Regions from separate parts of the Streptomyces sp. NPDC005438 genome, predicted to be linked through region 2. Evidence: riboswitches for the same ligand, from Rfam matches in the RefSeq annotation. Region 2 holds a riboswitch; each other region holds the start of a gene.

Region 1 (7,914 bases), on a different contig from region 2:
GGTCCACCAGCAGGGACAGCCGGCACAGCAGGTCCTCCAGGGCCGGGGTGTCCACCGGGCGGGCGCCCCGCCAACCGAAGAGGATCGGAGCCGACCTGATGTCCCGCACCAGTTCCGCGACCTCACGGTCGGTGGCCGGGATCAGCCGGTGGGCGACGTCGCCCAGCAACTGGGAGGGCGGGCCGGCCAGTCCGAAGGAGAGCACCGCGCCGATGGAGGGGTCCACCGAGGCCCGGACCAGGGTGTCCACTCCCCGGGGCGCCATGGCCTGGACCACCGGCCGCAGTTCCTCCGGTGCGCCGAACGCGGCGGTCAGCTCCTCGAAGGCGCGGCGCATCCCGGTGGCGTCGGGGATGTCCAGCCGTACGCCGCCGAGGTCGGCGCGGTGCCTCAGGTGGGGCGCGGTGGTCTTCAGCGCCACCGGGTAACCGAGCTGGTCGGCCGCCCGTACCGCCGCCTCCACGTCGAGGGCGGGCAGGGCCGACAACGGGTGGATGCCGTAGGCCCCGAGCAGGGTCGCCGCGTCGGAGGGGTCCAGGGGCCGGCTCGGTACCGCCTCCCCGACCCGCGCGACCGGGTCGTCCGCCTCCTGAGGGGGCTGGGGGGTGACCCGGTCCAGCAGGGCGGCGGCCCCCGGCTCGTCGACCTCGAACTCCGGTACCCGGCCGGGGTGTTCGGCCTCCCGCAGCCACTGCCCGTAGCGCACGGCCTCGGACAGGGGGTGGACGACCCGTTCGGGAGCCGGATAGGCCGGGATGCCCCAGTGGGCGAGTTCCTCCTCCAACCCCTCGATGGCCAGATGGGTCACCGCGACCGGCTTGGTCGACTCCCGCGCGGTCTCCCCCAGTGCCCGGGCCAGCCGCGCGGCCGGTACGTCGCCCACCCAGGGGATGGCGGCCACCACCACCGCGTCCACCTCCTCGGAGGCCAGCGCCTCGGACAGGGCCGCGCGGAAGTCCTCGGGTGAGGCGGCGGGGGTGAGGTCCACCGGGGGGCGGGGGCGCAGCGAGCGGGCCAGGCAGGCGTCGTAGGTCAGCAGGCACATCGACTCGCTGTTGCCGACGATGCCCACCCGGGGTCCCTCCGGTACCGGTTGGTGGCCCAACAGCAGCCCGACGTCGACCAGTTCGGTCACCGTGTCCACCAGGATCACCCCGGACTGGCGCAGCAGCGAGGAGACGGTGGCGTCCGGGGTACGGGTGGGTGGCGCGGCGTGGCCGGGGGGCGGGGCGCTGCCGCTGTGTCGGGCGCCGCGCACCACGACCACCGGCTTGCGGCGGGCGGTCCGCTTGGTGAGGCGGGTGAACTTCCGGGGGTTGCCGATGGACTCGAGGTACATCAGGGCCAGGTCGGTGTGGGGGTCGTCGTCCCAGTACTGGAGCACGTCGTTGCCGGAGACGTCGGCCCGGTTGCCGGCGGACACGAAGCTGGACAGCCCGGCACCCCGCCGGTGCAGCCCCTCCAGCAGCGCGATGCCGATCGCTCCCGACTGGGTGAACAGGCCGACCCGGCCCAGTGCGGGGGCGCGTGGGGAGAGGGTGGCGTTGAGGCGGACGTCCTCGGCGTTGTTGATCAGCCCGAAGGCGTTGGGGCCGATGATGCGCATCCCCAGGGCCCTTGCCTGGTGGACCAGTTGGCGCTGCTCGTCCCGGTCGAAGTCGGCCGCCAGGATGACCAGCCCGGACACCCCGCACTCCCCGCACTCGGCGACCAGTTCGGGCACCCGGGCCGCGGGCACGGCCAGGACGACCAGGTCCACCGGTTCGGGTACCTCACGCACCGAGCGGTAGGCGGGGAACCCTCCCAGGTGGGCCGGTTCCTCGCCCTCGGGCAGCCGGTGGTTGACCGCGTAGACCCGACCGGTGAAGTGGGAGGTGCGCAGGCTCTCCAGTACGGTCCGGCCGGCACCGTCCGGCGTACGGCGGGCCCCCACCACGGCGACCGAGCCGGGTGCCAGCAGCCGGTGTACCGACCGGGCCTCGGCCCGCTGCTCACGGCCGTGCATGACCGCCAGCGACTTCTCGGTGGGTTCCAGGGCGAGGGTGAGGTGGAGGGAGCCGTCCTCGAAGCTGCGTTGCTGGGAGTAGCCGGCGTCGGTGAACACCTTGGCCATCTTGCGGTTGGCGGGCAGCAGTTCGGCGACGAACCGTCGGATACCGCGTTCCCTGGCCACCGCCGCGATGTGTTCCAGCAGGGTGGACGCCACTCCCCTGCCCTGGTGGGCGTCCTGCACCAGGAAGGCCACCTCGGCCATGTCCGCCGGGGCGGAGGCGGGCAGGCCCCGCTCGTCGATGCGGTCGTAGCGGACCGTGGCGATGAACTCCCCTCCGACGGTCACCGCCAGGCCGACCCGGTCCACGTAGTCGTGGTGGGTGAAGCGGTGGACGTCGCGGTCCGACAACCGTGGGTAGGGGGCGAAGAAGCGGAAGTACTTGGACTCGTCCGAGACCTGTTCGTAGAAGTCGACCAGTCGCTTGGCGTCGTCCGGTGTGATGGGGCGGATACGGGCCGTACCACCGTCCCTCAGCACCACGTCGGCTTCCCAGTGGGTGGGGTAGGCGCGATCCACGGGCGTGTCCATGGCCCCAGGGTAGAGCGGGCCGGGCGGTGACAGGGGTGCGCGCCCGCCTCACGAGGAGACCCCGCCGCCCCGTGCCGAGGGGGTCGGCCGTCCCTGGGCCCCTGAGCCTGGACCGGCCTGGTGGCACCGGGGCGGTACGGAGAGGGCCGGTTCGCCCTTCCCCCGGTGGACGGCTGGCTGGGGGCGAGGCCCTCCCGGGGAGACCGGGGCCTCGCGGTAGCCCGGACCGGTCTGGTCTGGTCGTTCCGCGCCGGGAGGTTGCGGAGGGCGCCGGTCCGCCCTGCTGGGGACCGGGTGTCCGCCAGGTGGTACGCGGTACGTCCCCACCTCGGGAGACGTGCCAAGCTGGCCCGGACAACGCCACCACAGGGAAGGGCACCACCATGGCAGAGCGCCAGGTCACCATCGGTTGGCCGGACGGACTCCACGCACGCCCGGCGGCGGTGTTCTGCCGCGCGGCTGCCGGGGTGGGAGTTCCGGTGACCGTCAGGAAGGAGGGCGGCGACCCGGTGAACGCCGCCTCCATGCTGGGAGTGCTGGCCCTGGGGGCCGAACACGGGCAGGCCATCGTGCTGGCGGCCGAGGGTGAGGGGGCCGAACAGGCCCTGGACCGGATGGCGCAGCTGGTCTCGCGGGGGCTGGACGAACTGCCGGCGCCCGACTGATCCGGCACCCCGACACCGCGTCCGCCAACCCGCCGCCTCCGCCCGGTCGTTGACCGGCGACGACCCCGGTACGGTTCCGGCTCGTCCCGGGCCGACCCGGGCGGGCTCGCGGTGGTGAACCTCGGCTCGGCCGGGGTTCCCGGGGCCGAGGCGTCAGCCCACCGGTCACCCCTGGTGGAGCCCCGGAGTGTTACGGGACTCGCGTGGCGCCCCGTTCCATGGCAGCGCCCCCGAGGTGGGGCCCCGGGGTGAGGCGGGGCACCAGCACGGAACGCCCCGAAGGGATACGGCCGGGAGGGCCGTACCCCTTCGGCAGCCGGCCGGCCTGACGAGCGGGGGCCCGTCCGGGGACGGCTCGGTGCCCCGCACGAGCGCGAACACGCGGTACGACCGAGGGGAGGTCCCCGGAACGAGCGGGTTCCGGGGACCTCGGGGTGAGCGGTCGGACCGACCTCGTTGGTCATCGGCTGACTGCGCGGAGCCGGGTCACCGTGGGGTGGGTGACCCGGTCCGGCAGTGCGGGCCGGCCCGTTCGGTACTCCCTGCTCAGACGTGCACCTCGTGCTGGCGCAGGTAGTTGACCGGGTCCATGTCCGATCCGTAGTTGGGGGTGGTCCGGGCCTCGAAGTGCAGGTGCGGACCGGTGGAGTTACCGGTGGAACCGGAGAGGGCTATCTGCTGTCCGGCCTTCACGGACTGGCCCAGCGAGACACTGAACTTCGACAGGTGCCCGTACTGGGTGAAGGTCCCGTCGTTGTGGCGGACCACGATGTTGTTGCCGTAGGCGCCGCCGTCGCCGGCCACCACCACGGTCCCGGCGGACACCGACCGCACCTTGGTACCGGTGCCGGCCGCGAAGTCGATCCCGCTGTGCTTGCCGGACGACCACAGGGCGCCACCGCTCTTGTAGGGGGTGGTCACCTTGCCGCCGTCGATCGGGGAGACCCAGCCCTTGGGCTTGGGGGCCGGCTTGGAGCGCTGGGAACGGTCGGCCTTCTGCTTCCGCTCCTTGTCCGCCTTCTCCTTGTCGGCCTTCTCCTTGTCGGCCTTCTCCTTGGCCTTCTTCTCCGCCTCGGCCTTCTGCGCCTTCTCGGCGGCCTTCTTCTCCTGCTGCTTCTTCCCGGAGTCCTCGGGCTTCCCGGGCTTCTTCCCGCCGGCGTCGGCGTCGCCGCGCTTCTGGTGCGAGTCCTCGGCACCGTCCTTGCGGCCGGTGTCCTTCCCCTCGCCGGACGCGCTGCCTCCCTTGCCCCCGGCCTCCTCACGCTGGGTCTCGGCCTGGTCGTCCAGCGAACCGGACAGGGGCCGGTCGACCGCGCCGGAACCCGTGGCCGACCTGGACTGCCCCTCGTCGCTCACCGAGGCGGTGGCGATACCGGTCACCAGCCCGACCCCCGCGAGAGCGCTGCCACCGACAATCATCATCTGCTTACGTTGGGTAGTGACCTTGTGGCGGCACTGTTCAACAAGACGGCTGAACGCCATGAGCGGCGTGCTCCTTTCCCTCCTTCTCGCCTACCGGGTTAGCTGTCGGGTTCGGAGCAGGAAGGTCTCCTACGGGCACCTCGACGGAGGATGTTCCGATTCACCCCAGGGGCCTCAGTCAGCCCCCCTGGCCCTCGGCGGGACTCAGGCGGTTGGGTCCCCGGCTCCCCAGGTCGACACCTCGGGGACTCGGCGATCGCTGCCGTCGGCCGCGTCCTGCGGTCACTTCTGACGGACAACGCGAACGACGCTAAAGGGGACATCTGAGAATCGGCAAACAGATCCGGGCTTTTGTCACGCAGGCCACACGGGAGGCCCGACAAAGACCTTCAAAGCAGACATAAAGAACCCCTGGTGCCTTGGATCGCACCAGGGGTTCTTCTCCGGGGTCAGCTCACTCTCACGCCGCTGACCTCGGCAAACGTCTCGTCAGCCTCGACCGGATCAGCCGCTGACCACCTTCACCTCGCCCCAGCCCAGGGACTTCACCGGCTCGACGATCTGCTCCGCGTCGCCCACCAGAACCGTCACCAACCGGTCCACCGGGAAGGCGTTGACCACCGCGGCGGTGGCCTCCACGGTGCCGGTCTCGGCGAGCCTGGCGTACAGCTGGGCCTGGAAGTCGTCGGGGAGGTGCTGCTCCACCTGGTCCGCGAGGGTGGAACTGACGGCACTGGCCGTCTCGTACCTCAGGGGAGCCACACCGACGAGGTTGCGTACGGCGGTGTCCCGCTCCTCCTCGGTCAGCCCTTCCTCGGCCAGGGTGACGAGCACCTGGCGGAGGTCGGCCAGCGCGGGACCGGTCACATCGGTGGCCACCGAGCCGCTGATGCCCATCAGGGCGGCGCCGCCCTGGTCGGGCGTGGAGTACAGCACCTGGCCGAAGGCCCGCACGCCGTAGGTGTAGCCCTTCTCCTCACGCAGCACCCGGTCCAGCCGGGAGGTGAGGGTGCCGCCCAGGCAGTAGGTGCCCAACACCTGGGCGGGCCAGACCCGGTCGTGCCGGTCGGCACCGATCCGACCGATCATCAGCTGGGTCTGCACCGCGCCCGGGCGGTCCACCACCACGACCCGCCCCCGGTCGTCCGCCGTGATCGCGGGCAGCTCCACCGGCTTGGCCTCGGAGCCCGTCCACTGCCCCAGAGTGCGGGTCAGTTCGGCGTCGAGGTCCACTCCGGTCAGGTCGCCGACCACCACCACGGTGGCCGTGGAGGGCCGCACATGGGCCTGGTAGAAGGCGCGCACCGCGGTGGCGTTGATCCGCTCGACCGTCTCCTCGGTGCCCTGGCGCGGCCGGGAGATCCGGTCACCGACCGGGAACAGCTCCCGGAACAGCTCCTTGGCCGCCCGACGCGCGGGGTTCGCCAACTCGTGGGGGATCTCGTCCAGTCGGTTGCGCACCAGCCGCTCCACCTCCCCCTCCGGGAAGGCGGGCGCGCGCAGGGCGTCGGCCAACAGGTCCAGCGCCTTGGAGAGCCGGGAGGCGGGAACCTCCAGGGCCACGCGGACGCCCGGATGGTCGGCGTCGGTGTCCAGGGTGGCGCCACAACGCTCCAGTTCGGCGGCGAACTCCTCGGCGTCGTACTTGTCGGTGCCCTCCGTCAAAGCCCGGGCCATGATGGTCGACAGACCGTCCAGCCCCTCCGGCTCCTCGTGGAGCGGCACGGCGAGGTTGACGTCGACCGCCACGACCTTCTGGCCGGGCCGATGGCAGGTCAACACCGTGAGGCCGTTGGGGAGTTGACCGCGGTCAGGTGCCGGGAAGGCCCAGGGCCTCGGCTCTCCCCCCGCCGGACGCGGGTGGAACTCCATGGTGGACTTCGCCTCGGTCACTGCTGGGCACCTTCCTGGTCGTCCTCGGTCTCGGCGGGCTGCTCCACCGGTTCGTACACCAGCACGGCGCGGTTGTCGGGGCGCAGCCTGGCGGCGGCCACCCGGACCTCCTCGGCGGTCACGTCCAGCACCCGGTCCACCGCGGTGAGGGCCAGCTGCGGGTCACCGAACAGGACGGCGTAACGGCAGAGTTCGTCGGCGCGCCCACCCACGGTGGCCAGCCGGTCCAGCCACTCCCGCTCCAGTTGCGCCTGGGCGCGCTCCATCTCCTCCGGGGTCGGCCCCTCCTCCGCGAACCGGGCCAACTCCTCGTCCACGGCGGCCTCGATCTGGGAGATCTCCGCGTCGCCGGAGGTCTTGACGTCCAGCCAGCCCATGGAGGGGGCGCCGGCCAGACGCAGCAGGCCGATCCCGGCGGTGACCGCCGTACGGTCGCGCCGCACCAGGCGGTTGTGCAGCCGCGAGGACTCGCCTCCGCCGAGGACGGTGACGGCGACGTCGGCGGCGTCACACTCACGGGTGCCGTCAGGGGGGAGGCGGTAGCAGGACATCAGGGCGCGCGCTGGCACGTCCTCCTCCAGCACCTGCCGCTTCTCCTCGCCGATCAGCTCCGGCAGCGAACCGTCCCTGGGGGCCTGCTTGCCGTCGTGCCCGGGGATGGAGCCGAAGTACTTCTCGACCCAGGCCAGGGTCTGCTCGGGGTCGATGTCGCCGACCACGGAGAGCACCGCGTTGTTGGGGGCGTAGTAGGTACGGAAGAACTGGCGGGCGTCCTCCAGGGACGCCGCGTCCAGGTCGGCCATCGAGCCGATGGGGGTGTGGTGGTAGGGGTGGCCCTCGGGGAACACCATGGCGGTCAGCCGCTCGAAGGCGGTGCCGTAGGGGACGTTGTCGTACCGCTGACGGCGCTCGTTCTTCACCACGTCACGCTGGTTCTCCATGGACTCCTCGTCCAGGGCGTCCAGCAGCGAGCCCATGCGGTCGGCCTCCAGCCAGAGGGCCAGCTCCAACTCGTGGGTCGGCATGGTCTCGAAGTAGTTGGTGCGCTCGAAGCTGGTGGTGCCGTTCAGCGAGCCGCCGGCACCCTGCACCCACTCGAAGTGGCCGTTGCCCGGCACCTGGGCGGAGCCCTGGAACATCAGGTGCTCGAACAGGTGGGCCAGGCCGGTGCGGCCCCGCACCTCGTGGCGGGAGCCCACGTCGTACCACAGGCACACCGCGGCGACCGGGGTGAGGTGGTCCTCAGAGAGCACCACCCGCAGGCCGTTGGCCAGTCGGTGCTCGGTCGCGGTCAGCCCCTCGCTGGGGGGCGCGGCAGTGTCACCCATGGGCAGGGATTCCCTTCGTACGGGT
Region 2 (7,914 bases):
GAGCTGAAGTCCCGGTACCTCGGCCCCCTGGCCAAGGGCGACGCCCTGTTCTCGTACTGTCTGAGCGAGCCGGACGCCGGCTCCGACGCCGGCGGCATGAAGACCAAGGCCGTACGGGACGGCGACTCCTGGGTGCTCAACGGCGTCAAGCGCTGGATCACCAACGCCGGCCACTCCGACTTCTACACGGTCATGGCGGTCACCGACCCCGAGAAGCGCACCAAGGGCATCAGCGCCTTCGTGGTCGAGAAGACCGACGAGGGCGTCTCCTTCGGCGCACCGGAGAAGAAGCTCGGGATCAAGGGCTCCCCCACCCGCGAGGTCTACCTCGACAACGTCCGTATCCCCGCCGACCGCATCATCGGTGAGGAGGGCACCGGCTTCGCCACCGCGATGAAGACCCTGGACCACACCCGGATCACCATCGCCGCCCAGGCCCTCGGCATCGCCCAGGGCGCCCTGGACTACGCCAAGGGCTACGTCCAGGAGCGCAAGCAGTTCGGCAAGCCCATCGGCGACTTCCAGGGCGTGCAGTTCATGCTCGCCGACATGGCCATGAAGCTGGAGGCCGCCCGGCAGCTCACCTACGCCGCCGCCGCCAAGTCCGAGCGGCTGGACAACGACCTCACCTTCTTCGGCGCCGCCGCCAAGTGCTACGCCTCCGACGCCGCCATGGAGATCACCACCGACGCGGTGCAGTTGCTGGGCGGCTACGGCTACACCCGCGACTACCCCGTCGAGCGAATGATGAGGGACGCCAAGATCACGCAGATCTACGAGGGCACCAACCAGGTGCAGCGCATCGTGATGGCCAGGAACCTGCCGTAACGCCTCCCCGGCCGTGACCGGCCCTCGGGGCACCCGCCCCGGGGGCCGTCGCCTGCCCGCGGCGAACGCCGCGCGCCGCCCCGCGAGGGCGGCGGGGCGTCAGTCCAGGACCTCGATCGGGTAGCGGTTGGTCTCCACTCCGGCCGCCGTGACCACCTGGACCTCCACCCGGCCGGGTTCCACCTCGGCCGGGACCGGCACGGTGAGGACCGCGTCGCGGGGGTTGCCGAAGCCCCTCGGCTCGGGGATCAGCGGGGCGCTGACGTGGACCGCGCCCACCCGCACCGCGACCCGGGAGAGGCGGTCGGGGTCGCCGGCCCCGCTGGGGACGAAGCCCGCGCCCCGGATCTCGATGTCGTCCCCGGGGCGCAGGGGCCCGTCCAGGGCGCCCAGTTCACGTGCCCGGACCACCGAGGTGATCACCGGCCGGCCGCCCTCGGCGTACTTGGCGGCCAGGTAGGTGGCCGTGGACAGCAGGACCAGCAGGGCGAGGCCCCAGGGCAGGTCGGGTACCCGCTCGGGCTGGCGGGCCAGCCGTACCGCGCAGAACACCCAGGCGACACCGTTGAGCAGGACGTACTGGATGTCCGCGAAGCTGCCGCGACCGGAGTCGTCGGTCAGCAGGTCGGCCGCGTGCGGACGGTCGGCCCGCACCTTCTGGAGACGTTGGGCGGCGATCCGCACCGTCACCGTGCGGCGTACGAAGACCGCCACCGCGCAGGTCAGGGCCAGTACCGTCAACACCCCGGCGGCCCGCTCCAGTTGCATTCCGTCCAACAGCCGCTGCCGGCGCTCCCCTCCGCTGGCGAACCCCAGCTCCAGGGCCAGCACCAGGGTGGCGTAGGTCAGCAGGGACACCCAGCCGGCCGCCACCACCCGGGAGGTCGACAGCCGGTTGTCCTCACCCAGCAGGGGCGCCAACAGCCCGCCACGGCGCCGGTGGTGGTAGGCGGCGAGCAGCGCCACCCCGGCCACGACCAGCGCGGCCAGCAGTCCCGCCGTACGGGCCAGGGTCCAGCCGGCGACCACCGCGGTGGACACCTGGGCCACCAGCAGCAAGGCCACCGCGCCGCCGACCGTGTACAGGCTGGGGCGCCACAACCCGGACAGCCAGCCGTGCCCCGCCACGTCCCGCAGCCGGGCCAGCTCCCTGGCACGGCTGGCCAGTTCGTCGGAGATCCACTGACGGCGGGCGCTGGGCGAGCTGACCACCGAGTCCGGTACGCCCTCGCCGGCGGCGAGTTGCCGGTGCCGTTCCTCGTACTCCGCCCGGGCCCGCCGGTACCGCTCCAGGGCGGTCGGCTCGGGCGGTTCGGCCGGGGTCTCCTCGGCGCCGTCGGGCTCCGAGGGCTCCCGGGAGGTCTCGGCTTCCCCGGCCCCCTCGGTCTCGGATCGTTCCTCCGAGGCGACCGGTTCGCTCCGTTCGGACGCGCGGGGCGGGGGCACCTCGCCGGGGTCGGTGGCGGCGGACGCCTCGGCGTCCGACCGCTCGGCGGTGGTCGGCTCGCCCGGGCCGTCGTGCTCCGGGCCGTCTCCGGTGGTGTCGACGGCCACTCTCACTCACCCCTCCCGCGCCGGGCACCCCTCGCGCCCCGCGACAAACGACGGTACGGATTCTGCCTTACCGCCCCCGTGGCGCACCGGGTGGGGAGGGCGCCGGAAAACGAGCGGGTACGCCGGCGGGAAGCTGCCGTATGCTCCGTGAGCGCCCGGGTCGACGGGGCGTTTCACCACGGGGGAGAACGCCATGAGCAAACGCCAGGTGTCGAGGATGCTGCGCGAGATGGCCAGCCAGGACACGGTGCAGGTCACCAGCAAGACGACGGTGACGAAGCTGGCCCGACTGGCCCTGATCGCCGAGCAGTTCGGCTTCATGTACGGGGACGCCGAGCAGGTGGGCAGTGGCCAGAACGTACGCACCGTGATGACCCTCCACCGCGACCTCAGCCCGGAGGCCCAGCGAAGGGCGGCGGAGAACTTCGCCCGCTTCCCCCAGGCCGGCAACGGCGGCGACCTCCCCGGGATGCAACCCGGCGGCCGGTTGCGGCCCCTGCCGGACGCGGCCGACCACCTGGAACTCCTCAAGGCGCGCGTCAACTTCGACCTCACCGGGGACAGGGGTGAGAAGCGGATGCTGTGGGGCGTGGGAAGCGTGATCTTCGGCTTCGCCTTCACCGCCGTCCTCCACTGGTCGGAGCCCGACTTCGTGCTCGTGGTGCTGTGGGTGACCCTGGGCTGCCTGTTCCTCCTGGGCATCGGCTTCGTGTGGAACCGCCGTCGCAACGCCCGCTTCCAGCGGGTGCTGGTGGGGGCCGGGCTGACCCCGGTACGGGACGGACAGGGGCGGCTCCGGTACCTGCCTCCGGGCGGCCAACTCCCCGGTCACCACAATCCGTTCGCCCCTCAGGGGTTCGGGTTCCCACCGGTGCCCGCACCCTCCGCTCCGGGACACCCCTCCCCCACGCCGCAGCCCGCGCAGCCACCCATGCCCCCGCAGGCGCAGCCGCCCGGGCAGTACGGCCAGCCGCCCCACGCCCCGGGACCGTACGGGGCACCGGCCCAGCCCTACGGTCAGCCACCCGCGTACCAGCCCCAGCAGGGGCCGGCGTCCGCGCCGAACCCGGGACAGGGTGGGCACCCCACCCACGCTCCGGGACCGTACGGCGCTTCCCCCCAGCCCTACGGCACCCCTCCGACGCCCCATGGGAAGGCCCCCGGCCACCAGCCCCACGGGCAGGGGTAGTTGCCGGGTGGGACGTCCGTGACCCCTGGCTGACCAGCGACCCGGCCCCTCACCGCCACCGCGACAGCGCTACCCGACCCACCCCGCCGGCCCTGCCGCACAACCAGGCGAGGAAAGCGGAGGAAAACCGACGGAGAGCGGTTCGGCCAAAGCCCCTATCCTCCGTGGGGCCGTTCAGACGAGCGGCCCCACTAGGGGGAGGACCTCGTGAGCAAACGCCTGGTGTCGAGGATGCTTCGCCAGATGGGCAGCCAGGAGACCGTGCGGGTCGTCGGCAAGATCCCGGTGAGGCGACTGGCCCGACTGGCCCTGGTAGCCGAGGAGTTCGGTTTCGCGTACCAGGACACCCACCACGCGGGCGAAGGCCAGTACACGCGGAACGTGATGATCCTCGGCCGCGACCACAGCCCGGAGGCGCAACGGAGAGCGATGGAGAACTCCGTCCGCTTCCCCCAGGCCGGCAACGGCGGCGACCTCCCCGGGATGCTACGGGGTGGCACCCTGCGGCCCCTGCCCGATGTCGCCCCTCGCCTGGAACTGCTGGAGGCGCGCATCAACTTCGACCTCACCCGGCCGCCCACCCGGAACGAGGCACTGGCTCTGGCGGTGTTGGCCGTCCTGGCCCTCGCGGTCAACGTCGTGGCGTTCAGGTCCGACCCCGACTTCCTGCTGATGATCCTTTGCCTGTACCTGGGCGTACTCGCCCTGGGAAGCGCCCTCTTCCTGTGGGCCCGTCGACGCAACGCCCACTACCGACAGGTGTTGGACCAGGCGGGCTTGGTCCCGGTACCAGACCGGGACGGCCGCCTCCGCTACCTGCCTGGGCCACCCGACGACACCCCGGCCGTTCCCCGGTACGTCGTGCCCCCACCACCCCCGCGCGCGCCCACACCACCCCCGTACGCGCCACCCCGGCCGGTCCATCCGCCGATGCCCCCGCAGGCGCCGGGGCACCCCCGGCAGGGGGCCCGGGACTGACCTCGCGGGGCCCCACGGCTGACCGGTTCGCGGACGCACCGGGCCCCGGGCCTTCGGCCGAGGGGGACCTCGGTGAACGGGTGCCCGGAGGCCGGTGGTTAGGCTGCGGCCATGGACGTACTGATCCATCTGTTCGTCGGGCTGCACATCATCGGGATCGCCGCGCTGCTGGGCGGGTTCCTGTTCCAGTTGAAGGCCATCGGGCCCGGAGAGGCCCGGGTCTCCCCCGGCATGTGGCACGGCGCGCTGACGATGCTGCTGACCGGAATGATCCTGGTCGGCCTCAACCAGGCCGACGACAACCCGGTCAACAACCTGAAGATCGGGATCAAGACCGCCGTGCTCGTGGTGGTGATGGCGCTGGTCTACCTCCAGCGGGACGAGGAGCGGGTACCCGCACCCCTGTTCACCGCCATCGGCGCGCTGACCACGGTGAACATCTTCGTGGCCGTGCTGTGGACGAGCTGAGGCGACACCGGGCGAACACCCGGCGCCCCGACCACGGTCACGCCTGACGCCCCGCGACGAACGGGGACGCCGGCGTGACCGTGAAGTGTGGTCCGGCGCCTCAGGCCGGGCGCACCGCGCTGTGGAAGGGCATGTAGTCGATCGACTCGTAGCGGATGTTGGTACCCGGCTTGGGCGCGTGGATCATCTGCCCACCGCCCACATAGATCCCGACATGGCTGATGTCGTCGTAGAAGAAGACCAGGTCGCCCGGGAGCATCGACGACTTGGACACCTTGGTCCCGACCTCGACCTGGTCCCAGGTCGTACGGGGCAGCTGCACCCCGGCCTCGGACCAGGCGTCCAGGGTGAGCCCTGAGCAGTCGTAGGAGTTGGGGCCGGTCGCACCCCAGACGTAGGGCTTGCCCAGCTGCTTCTTGGCGAAGTCGATGACCTTGCGGGCCTTGGCGGAGTAGCTGCCGTCGTCGGGCACGTCCTGCGGCGGGGGCTCCTTCTCCCGTTCCTTCTCCCGCTCCCGCTCGCGCTGTTCGGCCTTGCGGCGGGCCTCCTCGCGCTTCTTCCGCTCGATGGCCGCCAGCCGCGCCTTCTCCTCGGCGGTCAGCTTGGACAACAGCTTGCGCGCCTCGGCCAGCTTGCCCTGGACCGTCTGCTTGTCCTCGCGCAGGGTGGCCTGCTTCTCGCTGAGGGACTTCAGGCTCTTGCCGGCCTCCACCCGCTGCCGGTTGGTCTGGCGCTGCTGCTCCTGGAAGTCCTTGACCGCCTCCTTCTGGCGGCCCGTCATCCGGTCCAGCAGGTGGGACTGCTTGAAGAAGCCCTGGGGATCCTGGGTCAGCAGCAGGGTGGCGGTGCCGGACACACCCCCGGTGCGGTACTGCGCGGTGGCGTAGTTCCCCAGGGTGCGGCGGGCGTCGTTGAGCTTCTCGGTGCGCTGAGCGGCCTTGTCCAGCAGCTTGTTGACCTTGGTGCGCTGCTGGTCGGTCTGCTCCTTCTTGGCGTTGTACTTCTGGGTGGCGGTGCCGGCCTCCCGGTACAGGGTGTCGACCCGCTCCTTGACCTCCTCCAGGGAGGGCTTGTCGTTCGGTGCGGCCTGGGCGCTCTGGGCCAGCATTCCGACCGAGGCGAGGGCGACGGTGGTGACTCCGACCGCCGGACGGCGGGAGTGGGCGAGTATCCCGCCGCGGGGTTTGCGATGCGACGCCAAGGTCGCGGCTCCTTCCGTGGACCGCCTACCGGGTTAGCTGTCGGGTTCGGGCTTCGGAAGGTCGCCCTACGGAGGACACGCGTCGCATGTCCCCTGATTCACCCCGGTGTTGCCTGTGGGTCCCCGGTTCCGGTGAGACCGGACTCGACGGGGCAACCCGTGTCGACGCCTTCGCCGACTGGGGGTACGGGTCGCCTGGCAGGGCACGGTAGCCAAGAAGTGGGGTTGCTGTGAAGCCTGGGGCTCGATACGTCCGATATCTCATCGTTACCCCACGTCCGGCCCCAGCGCCCCGGTCATCCGCGGGGGTTGCTCGGCCCGTCGCGACCGCCTACACCTCGTCCCCACCCAACGGCTCGTCCTCCACCCGCAGTACGGCGATCCACAGCGGCGACAGGAAGTGGGTCACCAGCAGGAGGAAGCCCAGCGCCGCCATCGGCCCGGACAGCTCCCGCAACGAGGAGCCCAGGGCGTGCGCGGCCACGCAACCCACCAGGGCGACCAGCAGCCCCCAGCGGGTGAGCTGGTACGCCCGCGCCATCACCACGCCGCGCTCGGCCTGTTGGCGCTCGTCCAGCATGTGGGGGCGCAGTTCCAGCAGCCCCCGCGTGGCCGAGTTCAGCATCCCGGTCAACGGCACCCACATCACCAGGGACAGCAACAGAGCCAGCGCCCACCAGGGTTCGCCGAGCGCGCACATGGCGATGGCGGAGCCGGCCATCAACGAGGTCACGGCGATGTGCCCCAGCACCAGTGTCGTGCGGCGGGTACGGGTGGCATGGAGGTGCCGCCCCTCCTCGCGGTTCATGGTGCGCAGCGTCCACCGGTCCCGGCGGCTGGGCTCGCGCCCCGTTCCGGCGGCGGGGTTGTGGGGACGGGTCATGTCTGCCTCCCGTAGATCTCGTCGGTTAGGGGGGTGAACGGTTTCAGGGAGAACAACGCCTCCACCGGCAGGCCGAAGAACGCGGCGATCCGCAGGGCCAGGTCGAGACTCGGGTTGTACTGCCCGCGCTCGATGTAGCCGATCGTCTGGTAATGGGCCCCAACCGCCTCGGCCAGCTTCTGACGGGAAACCTTCCTCTCCGCCCTCACCACCGACAGCCTGTTGTGCACCTGCTCGCTCATGTATAAGGAGTACTACATTTCTCAGCGGTACCGCAACAGCGGGGACTGACCTCACAGGAACCCACCGAACAAAGCGACCCTCGGAAGCCTCGGCCGACCGGGCGCCCAGGGCCCCCAACTCCGCCGCCCACCAAGCCCGTTGGGAGTGGGGCGGGGTACGGGCCAGGGGGCGACCGGACATCGGACCGGCTGGGACCCGGGGCACCCGGAAGTACGCGGCGACGCCCGGGGGCGGGGCGCCGGGGCCACCCTCGGGTCGCCCCCCTTGTGGCCCCGCCTCGAACCGGTCGACCCCAACGAAGGGTGGGAGCACTGCCGTCGGCCGACCCCCGTCCGACGGGATCCGCTCACCACCAGGGGCGCCCCACAGGGAGCGTGCCGCCGCTCCCTCCATGCCGCACCCCCTGACGGCCGCGACCGCATCCAGACCCTCGGCGTCGGACAGGTCGCGAGGCCGGAGCCTCCGCCGTACCCCCTTCCCGAAACCCCTTCCCTACAGAGACTCCTGGAGACGTACGGAGAAAGGGGCCGCGCCCAGGAGCCGGCAACCTCGTACGGAGCGAGCCGGCCA
Region 3 (7,914 bases), on a different contig from region 2:
GGCCCCGTCGATGGGGCGGCACCGGATGTCCAGGTACCGCACGCCGAGGTCCAGCAGCTCCGGCAGGGACAGTTCCTGGCACTTGGCGGTGTCGAAGGGGCCGCCGACCGTGGCGCAGCTGTTGTGCGTGCCCGGGATCACCAGGTCGTCGATGCCCCGGGAGTCGGGCAGCGCGGCCATCCAGTCCTTGGGGCCCAGAGCCAGGGCCGGCTTCCGGGGTGCCGCGACGGCGCCGGAGGTGAGGGCGCCTCCGGCGAGGGTGAGGCCGAGCGCCGCGCCCACGGCCCCGCGCAGTACACCGCGTCTGGTCGTCCTCCGCTGGCCGAGGGGCACCGAGTCGTCTCGCACGGGGGTCTCCGTTCTTCGTGGGGGGTTCCTCCCGGGGCTCTCCGCCCAGGGGGTGGCGCCGCGACCGCCAACTGTCCGGCCCCGGCGCGCACTTCGCGCAGAAGGTACTCCACGGACGGGTGCGGTGGTATGGGTACATGCCCCGCGATGACGGTCCGGTCAGCGTTCGGGCGTGCTCGGTGCCCGGACGGTCACTGAGGATGCCGGGACGGTGGCCGCACGGCTACCGTCGAAGGGTGCGTTCCGAGGCGACGGGGGGCGGCCCCCACGGCGACCCCGCCCAGGCGGCGGCCCCGGACCCGTACGCCCCGAGCCCGTACGCCCCGGACCCCGACGGGCGGGCGCCGGGGTTGCCCGGCGAGCCCGGATACCCGCCGCCCCCGGGGCACTGGGGCCACCCCTCCCCGACACCCACCTGGTGGCACCGTCGGCGCGGGCCGGTACGGCTGGCCGCCCTGGTGGGGGTGCTGGCCCTGTGCGGGGTGGTGATCCTGGGGCAGGTACGGGAACAGACCGGCACCGAGGGCCTGGTGGTCGGGCTGCTGCTGTCCCTGCTGCCGGTGCCCCTGCTGGTCGCCGGCTTCCGCTGGGTCAGCGCCCTGGACCCGGTGCCCTGGCGGCAGCACGGTTTCGCCTTCGCCTGGGGGGCGTGTGGCGCGACCCTGGTGGCGATGGTCGCCAACACCTCGGCCAGCCTGTGGCTGGGGGAGCGCTACTCCCCCGCCGAGGTGGACTCCCTCGGCTCCACCCTGGTGGCCCCGGTGGTGGAGGAGCTGGTCAAGGCGGTACCGGTGGCGCTGCTGTACCTGGTGCGCCCACGGCAGTTCACCGGACCACTGGCCGGTCTGGCGGCGGCCGGCATCTGCGCCACCGGCTTCGCCTTCACCGAGAACATCCTCTACCTGGGCATGGCCTACGACGGCGACCAGACGATGGGCGGCGGCCAGGCGACGGCGGTCACCTTCTTCGTACGGATCTGCCTGTCCCCCTTCGCCCACCCGCTGTTCGCGGCGGCCACCGGCATCGGCCTCGGGCTGCTGGCCGCCGCCCCCGCCGACCGCCGGCAGGCCCGTACGGCCGCGCCCGTACTGGGGCTGCTCGTCGCCATGGCGCTGCACTCGCTGTGGAACGGCACCGCCAGCGGGCTGGGGTTCCTCGCGGTGTACGGGACCGTGATGACGCCCCTGCTGGCCCTGCTGGTCTGGTGGGCGCTGTGGACCCGGCGCCGGCAACTGCGCACCGTACGGGCGGTGTTGCCGCTCTACGCGGCGGCCGGCTGGCTGGGGCCGCTGGAGCCCTGGGGCCTGTCCGTGGCGGGCGCCCGCTCGCTGGCCCGGAGTCACGCCCGACAGACGCTGGGCCCGGCGGGGGCGCGGGAGGTCGCCGCGTACCAGCGGTACGCCACCGCGCTCGCCCTGCTACGGGACCGGATGGCCCGAGGGGTGCCGGAACCGGACTTCCCCGCGCGGGAGGGGGAGTTGCTCCACGACATGTGGCGCCGGCACGGGGTGGGCGGTCCGGCCACCGCTCACGCGGCCCGCCTGTTCCCCCCGCCGGGGATCGCCCTGGCTCCCTGGGGCCAGGCCACCCCCTACGCCCTCTCCCCCGCCACCCATCCCCCGCCGTACGGGGGCGGCTGGGCCGCCCCCGGTCCTCCGGCCACCCCGTACGCGGCACCCCCGTGGCCCCCCTCGGGCACCTGGGCGCTTCCGGGGGCGCTCCCCGGAGTGGGGGCGCCCACGGGTCCGGCGCCCGGTGGATGGCGCCCGACCTCCGGGTGGGTATGGCCGTCGGGGCCCGGTCACCGGCCAGGCCCCCACGGCCGGCGACCAGGGTGGCCACCGATGCCCGACCGTCCGCCACCGGGGTCCCCCGCCGGTCCGAACGGCTCCGCCCCGGGCGCCGACCGCCCGGAGCGGGAGGTCTGACCGTTCCCTCGAACCCCCGTTGCATTCCCTAGAGCAAACGCATACAGTGGCTCGCGCATTCGGAAGCAAAGCGTTCATCGAATGCGAACCAGTACGCCAATTCCCTTGATTCTGCGGCTGGTTGAGGTTTGCTCAGACAATTCACCGACCCCGGGGGTGCTGACGGAATGCCGCTTGTGCAACGTGTCATGGAAACAAACGACAGCTGGCTCGTCCCCGACCAGCTGCTCGTCGAGGACGCCTTCCACGGACGGAACGTGTGGGCCTCCCGGCTCGGCGGCGCGGTGCTGGTCCACGGCGAGGTGGAGGGCCTGCCGCCCCAGGAGGCGGACGCGGTACGCCAACGGCTGCGCGCGGCCTACCCCGGCCAACGGGTCACCGACGAGGGCGACCTGTGGGCGGTGTGGCCGCCCAGCCACTGACCCCGGACGGCGCCCCGACCGCTCCCCGGGCTCGTCGGCCCACCCGTGGCGTCGGCCACCCGCCGCTCGCCCCGCCCTGCCGTCCCTCACGGCCGGCCACCCCCGCCGGTACCCCGTAGGTGCGGTACCGCCTCCACACCCGGCCCCCGACCAGGTGGACGGGGCAGGCACCCCGCCCAGGCCTTGCCCAGGCCCCGCTCCGCCTCGCACGACGAGGGGCCGACGGCCTCTTCGGCCGTGCTCCCCACGGCACCTTCTCCGATCCGCGGCCGGTCAGGTCAGGATGAGTCGCCGAGAGCCTGCCGTGCTCTGGTCCACCACCGCTCGAACTCCTCCTCGGAGATCTCCGATGTACGGGGCAGGTCCCACCAGCCGTCCGTGGGGCCTTCGGCGAGAACGCCGTACCGCCGTTCATAGCGCCCCATCGCCGCGAGATCGGCATGGTCACGCAGGTCCACGACCTCCGCCAGGGAAGCCGCTGTCACCGGCCGTGAGTCCCGCTCCCTGACCTCGACCTGACGCGCCGCCCAGCCCTCGTCATCGGTCTCGAAGTACAGCCACAGACCCTCGTCCTGGTAGTAGGCGCGGAACCAGGTCCTCATGCCGCCGTCCTGACCCACCACCTTGACCACACGCATGGGGGCACCCCCAGCTCCCACCCGGCGTGCCCCAGGTCTACGGCGCCGTCCCCGGGGAAGGCCCGGCTCGGTGGGCACCCGTCCGGCATCCGACCCGCACACCCCGGGGGCCGTCCGGGAAAAGGACGGTGGCCCAGACGTCGGGGGGTACGTCTGGGCCACCGGGTTTCGCGGGGCCGCGCGGAAGCGGGCCCGGGTGGGCGCCCGGCCAGGGGGCGCCGTCGCACCTCGTACCCTCCTCGGCGTACCGGCACACCGGGTGCCGGTACGGTCGACCGACCCGAGGTGGGGCCGGTCAGGGCCGAGCGGGGTGGTGGTGCGGGGTCAGACCTGCTGGCCCTTGCCGCGCAGCCAGGCCAGCGGGTCGATGGCGTCGCCCCCGCCGGGCCGGACCTCGACGTGCAGGTGCGGGCCGGAGGAGTTCCCGGTGGAGCCCACCCGGCCGATCACGTCGCCGGTGGTGACCTTGCCGCTGGTGCGGCTCATCGAGGACAGGTGGCAGAACCAGATCTCGGTGCCGTCGTCCAGCTCCAGCACGATGCGGTAGCCGTAACTCCCGGCCCAGCCGGCCTCCTTGATGGTGCCGCTGTGCACCGCCTTCACCGGGGTGCCGGTGGGGGCGGCGAAGTCCTGGCCGGTGTGGTTGCTCTGCCACATGCCGCCGGAGTCGCCGAAACCGGAGGTGAGCTGGTACGAGGAGAGCGGCACGGTGTACTGCTTGGCCAGCTCGGCCCGACGCTTCTCCTCCGCCTTCCGCTTCTTCTCCTCGGCCGCCTTGCGCTTCTTCTCGGCCTCGGCCTTCCGCTCCTTCTCCGCGTCCTCGGCGGCCTTGGCGGCGGCCTGGCGGGCGGCCTCGCTGGCCGCCTCGTCGGCGGCGGCCTGTTCGGCCTGGCCGCGCTGCTGCTCGGCCTGGGCGAGGATGCGGTGCCGCAGCGCCTCACCCGCGTTGGTCTGTCCGTTGCGGGAGTCGTCCTGGGTGAGCCCGGCCTGGGTCAGCGGGGCGGCGTTGACCGTACGGTCGGCCCCGTCGTCGGCCAACAGCTCGCCCACACCGGGGAGTTCCTTGGCCGCCGGCAGTTCGGCGGACACCTTGTCGACCGTGGAGCCCAGGTCGGGCATGGTGACGGCGGTGGGTGACTTGTCCTGGGCGGTCGCCATGCCTCCGGCGCCCACGGCCGCGATCATGCCGACGCCGAGCACCGCGCCGCTGCGGGCCATGCCGCCGCGCTGCCGCACCACCCGGTGCCGGCCGCGTACCGGCCGCACCGACTCGGCGGTGGGGTTCCACTCGGGTTCGTCGGTCTCGATGCGGGGGCCGTACGCCTGGTAGGGCGCGGGGTCCGGGGAACCGTGGGGGTCGCTCTCCTCCATGCCGTACGGGTCGTACGGGAGGTGGGCGGAGGGGCCAGCGGGGCCGTAACCGGCCTCGGGGGCATACCTGTTGGACGCCACGAGTGGCGTTCTCCTTTCCTTCCCTCACGCCTACCGGGTTAGCTGACGGGTTCGGAGCAGGAAGGTCTCCTACGGGCCTCTCCTGGGCGGGAGTTGCCCGATTCACCCCAAGGTGATGTGGTTCCCCGGTTCCCCCATGGTGAGGTGACGCTGGTGGCGACGCCCCGAGGGGATTCGGCGTTGGCGCGCGGCGCCGTCTGGTGACGGCGGTGACGACCGCACTGCGTTATCGAACGTTAATAGACCCGCGGCTCAGATTCCAAGCGGGGTAGGGGAATTGGGCCCCGGGCCCCGGACGCTTATCGGTCAGCCGAGGGCAAAGCCGGGCAGGTTTCGGTGTTCTCAGAACCCCGTGGCACCGAGAGTGACTCCCACCCCGACCACCCCGGCAGCTCCCACTACCACAACCCTCACGGCCGCCCCGACCGTCACACCGGTCACGGCTCGGCCCCGTCCACCCGCGCGGAGTCCTCCGCGATCGCGGGGCTCTCCCGCGCGGTGACCTCCTCGGGAACCGTGGAGTCCTCCCGGGCGACCGCCAGCAGCGCGGCGTCGTCCGCCGCCTTGCCCCCGGTGTGCTCGGCCACCGCGCGGACCACCTCGTCCAGCAGCTCGTCCGGGTACCGGTAGTGGTGGCCCCGCAGCCGTACCGCGGGCTCGAAGAAGACCCCGTTGGCGTCCCGCGCCTCGGAGATGCCGTCGGTGTACAGCAGCAGGGTCGCGCCCTCGGGGAAGTCGAAGGTGTCGCACTGGTCGGGCCACTGCCCCAACTCGTCCATGCCCAGCGGCAGCGCGGCCTGGGAGGGACGGAGGAACCGGGTCTCGCCCTGGTACAGCATCAGCGGAGGCGGGTGACCCCGGTTCAGCAGCCGCAGCGTGAACGGCTGGGAGGGGCGCACCTCGGCGAGTACGGCGGTGGTGAACGTCTCCCCGTCGTCCCCCGGCCCACGTCGCGCGGCCTCCCTCCGCATGGCCCGCTCCAGCCGGGAGGCCACCTCCTCCAGGCTGTCCTCCTGCTCGGCCGCCTCCCGGAAGGCGCCCAGCACGATGGTCACCGACTCGACCGCGTCCAGCCCCTTGCCCCGTACGTCCCCCACGATCATCCGCACCCCGTGCGGGGTGTCCTGCACCGCGTACAGGTCACCGCCGATGGACGCCCCGGACTGGGCCCCCTGGTAGCGGGCGGCCACCCGCAGCCCCGCGACCCGGTCGGCGGGCACCGGCAGTACGGCCAGCTGGGCGGCCTCCGCGATGTCCCGGGCCGAGGCCAGCTCCTCGCCGCTGCGCCTCAGCAGCACGTTGAACACCACCGCGAGTCCGGCGACGGTGGCCACGGTGGCGGTCTGCATCGGTCCCTGGGCGGGGGCGTTGTTCTCGTCCAGGCCCAGCACCAGGGCGCCCTCGGCGATCACCGCCGCCAGTCCGGTCAGGGCGGTGGCCCGTACCGACAGTACGGAGGCGGCGACCATGGAGGCCGCCGCGAACAGGGGGGAGATGGTGAGCCCGGCCGGGGTGGCCAGTCCGATCAGCACCCCGAACACCAGGAAGATCGCCGGGCAGGCACGCAGCCAGGACCGCTCCCGGCCCTCACCGCCGTCCGAACGTCTCGGTGTCCCATCCGCCACGGTCCCACCTTGACCCGGTTGGCGCCGTGCGGCTAGTTGTCCGGGGCCACCGGGGCGAATTCCCCGAGCGTGAGGCGAAGGCTCAGCGGTAGGCGAGCGCCCAGCCCTGGGCCTGGAGGTAGGTGGGCGGGGCGACGGGGGCGGGCCGTCCGGCCACGGTCCGCGCGGTACGGACCGCCTCGTGCACGGCCAACCGGAACAGCCGGGAACCGGTACTCACCCGGGCCACCCCCAGTGCGGCCAGCAGCGGCAGCTCGGGGCCACCGGGGGCGTACAGGATGTTGAGCGGCAGCGGGTGGCGGGCGGCCAGCCGCTCGATGGTGTGCGGGTCCCGCAGTCCCGGGACGAACAGCCCGTCGGCGCCCGCCTGTTGGTAGGCGGCCAGCCGCCGGTCCGTCCCGGCGCGATGGCCGGGCAGCCAGTGGGTGTCGGTACGGGCGTTGAGGAACAGGCCCGGGGCCGCCTCCCTACAGGCCACGATCAGCCGGCACTGCTGGTCGACCGGGCGCAGCGAACCGTCGGGGCGGCCGTCCTCCAGGTTGACGCCGGCCACCCCGTAGCCGGCCAGTTCCCGTACCAGGTCGGCGACCTCGGCGGGGTCGCTGGCGTCGCCGGGGTCGCTGGGGTCGGTTCCGAACCCTCCCTCGACGTCCACCGTCACCGGCACCGGCAGGGCGGCCAGTCTCCGGGCCAGCCGCAGCGTCTCGGTACGGGTGTCGGCCTGCCCGTCCGGCTTCCCGGCGGCCGAGGCCACGCCCAGGCTGGTGGTGCCCACCGCCGGGAACCCGGCCTCGACCAGGGCGGCGGCGGAGGCGTGGTCCCAGGCGTTGGGCAGCACCAGGGGCCGCCCGGGCCGGTGGAGCGCCGCGAAGGCCGACGCCGTCTCGGGAGCGGGGCGCGGTGGGTGGTCGCCGGTCATGGCACTCCTCAGGGCAGGTGGTCGGCGGGAAGGTCGAGCAGGGTGGCGAGGGTGTCCCGGCCGTACGGGGTGAGCCGTACCGCCCGCTGACTGCCGATGCGTTCACACCAGCCCCGCTCCAGGGCGTGCCGGCACAGGGTCGCCCCGGCCACCCCGGCCAGGTGGGGGCGCCGCTCGGTCCAGTCCAGGCAGAGCCGGACCAGGGGGCGGCGGCCCCTGGCCCGGGTCGGCAACGCGGCGCCGAGGTCGGTGAACCAGCTCACCCCCCGGTCGGTCAGCGCGCAGCCCCGCCCCTGGTCGAGCAGGCCCCGGGTGGTGAGGGCCTCGGTGAGGGTGACGCCCAGTCGGCCGGCCAGGTGGTCGTAACAGGTACGGCCCCGGGCCATGGCCTCGCTGGCACCCCGGGCACGCAGCCCGCGCGGGGGCGAGGTGTCCGGTGCCGCCTGGGCGGCGAGGTCCTCCACCAGGTGGGCCACCCCGGAGTCGGCCAGCCGGAGGTAGCGGTGCCGCCCCTGCCGGTGTTCGGCCAGCAGTTCACCGTCCACCAGCCGGCTGAGGTGCTCGGTGGCGGTGGAGGGGGCG

The links. A riboswitch is a leader RNA that binds a small molecule or an ion and turns the genes downstream of it on or off. The one in region 2 is predicted to bind cyclic di-AMP.
Positions count from the first base shown of each region.
Region 1: linked by a shared signal. The riboswitch ahead of ABZT14_RS24900 (M23 family metallopeptidase) and the one ahead of ABZT14_RS02575 (NlpC/P60 family protein) in region 2 are both predicted to bind cyclic di-AMP.
Region 3: linked by a shared signal. The riboswitch ahead of ABZT14_RS10395 (M23 family metallopeptidase) and the one ahead of ABZT14_RS02575 (NlpC/P60 family protein) in region 2 are both predicted to bind cyclic di-AMP.

Region 1 covers NZ_JBEXEP010000016.1:88,012-95,925, reverse strand. Annotated here, with positions in the region: gene ABZT14_RS24910 (GNAT family N-acetyltransferase) at 1-2,581, opposite strand, end outside; gene ABZT14_RS24905 (HPr family phosphocarrier protein) at 2,965-3,246, shown strand; gene ABZT14_RS24900 (M23 family metallopeptidase) at 3,793-4,668, opposite strand; cyclic di-AMP (ydaO/yuaA leader) riboswitch at 4,741-4,933, opposite strand; gene ABZT14_RS24895 (pitrilysin family protein) at 5,173-6,561, opposite strand; gene ABZT14_RS24890 (pitrilysin family protein) at 6,558-7,889, opposite strand.
Region 2 covers NZ_JBEXEP010000001.1:610,767-618,680, reverse strand. Annotated here, with positions in the region: gene ABZT14_RS02600 (acyl-CoA dehydrogenase) at 1-828, shown strand, start outside; gene ABZT14_RS02595 (hypothetical protein) at 928-2,121, opposite strand; gene ABZT14_RS02590 (hypothetical protein) at 2,576-3,571, shown strand; gene ABZT14_RS02585 (hypothetical protein) at 3,779-4,549, shown strand; gene ABZT14_RS02580 (hypothetical protein) at 4,661-5,017, shown strand; gene ABZT14_RS02575 (NlpC/P60 family protein) at 5,118-6,218, opposite strand; cyclic di-AMP (ydaO/yuaA leader) riboswitch at 6,225-6,378, opposite strand; gene ABZT14_RS02570 (hypothetical protein) at 6,550-7,101, opposite strand; gene ABZT14_RS02565 (helix-turn-helix transcriptional regulator) at 7,098-7,343, opposite strand.
Region 3 covers NZ_JBEXEP010000004.1:16,976-24,889, forward strand. Annotated here, with positions in the region: gene ABZT14_RS10375 (phosphatidylinositol-specific phospholipase C) at 1-348, opposite strand, end outside; gene ABZT14_RS10380 (PrsW family intramembrane metalloprotease) at 585-2,276, shown strand; gene ABZT14_RS10385 (hypothetical protein) at 2,465-2,698, shown strand; gene ABZT14_RS10390 (hypothetical protein) at 2,977-3,336, opposite strand; gene ABZT14_RS10395 (M23 family metallopeptidase) at 3,661-4,788, opposite strand; cyclic di-AMP (ydaO/yuaA leader) riboswitch at 4,801-4,978, opposite strand; gene ABZT14_RS10400 (PP2C family protein-serine/threonine phosphatase) at 5,226-6,413, opposite strand; gene ABZT14_RS10405 (isocitrate lyase/phosphoenolpyruvate mutase family protein) at 6,496-7,332, opposite strand; gene ABZT14_RS10410 (winged helix-turn-helix domain-containing protein) at 7,341-7,914, opposite strand, start outside.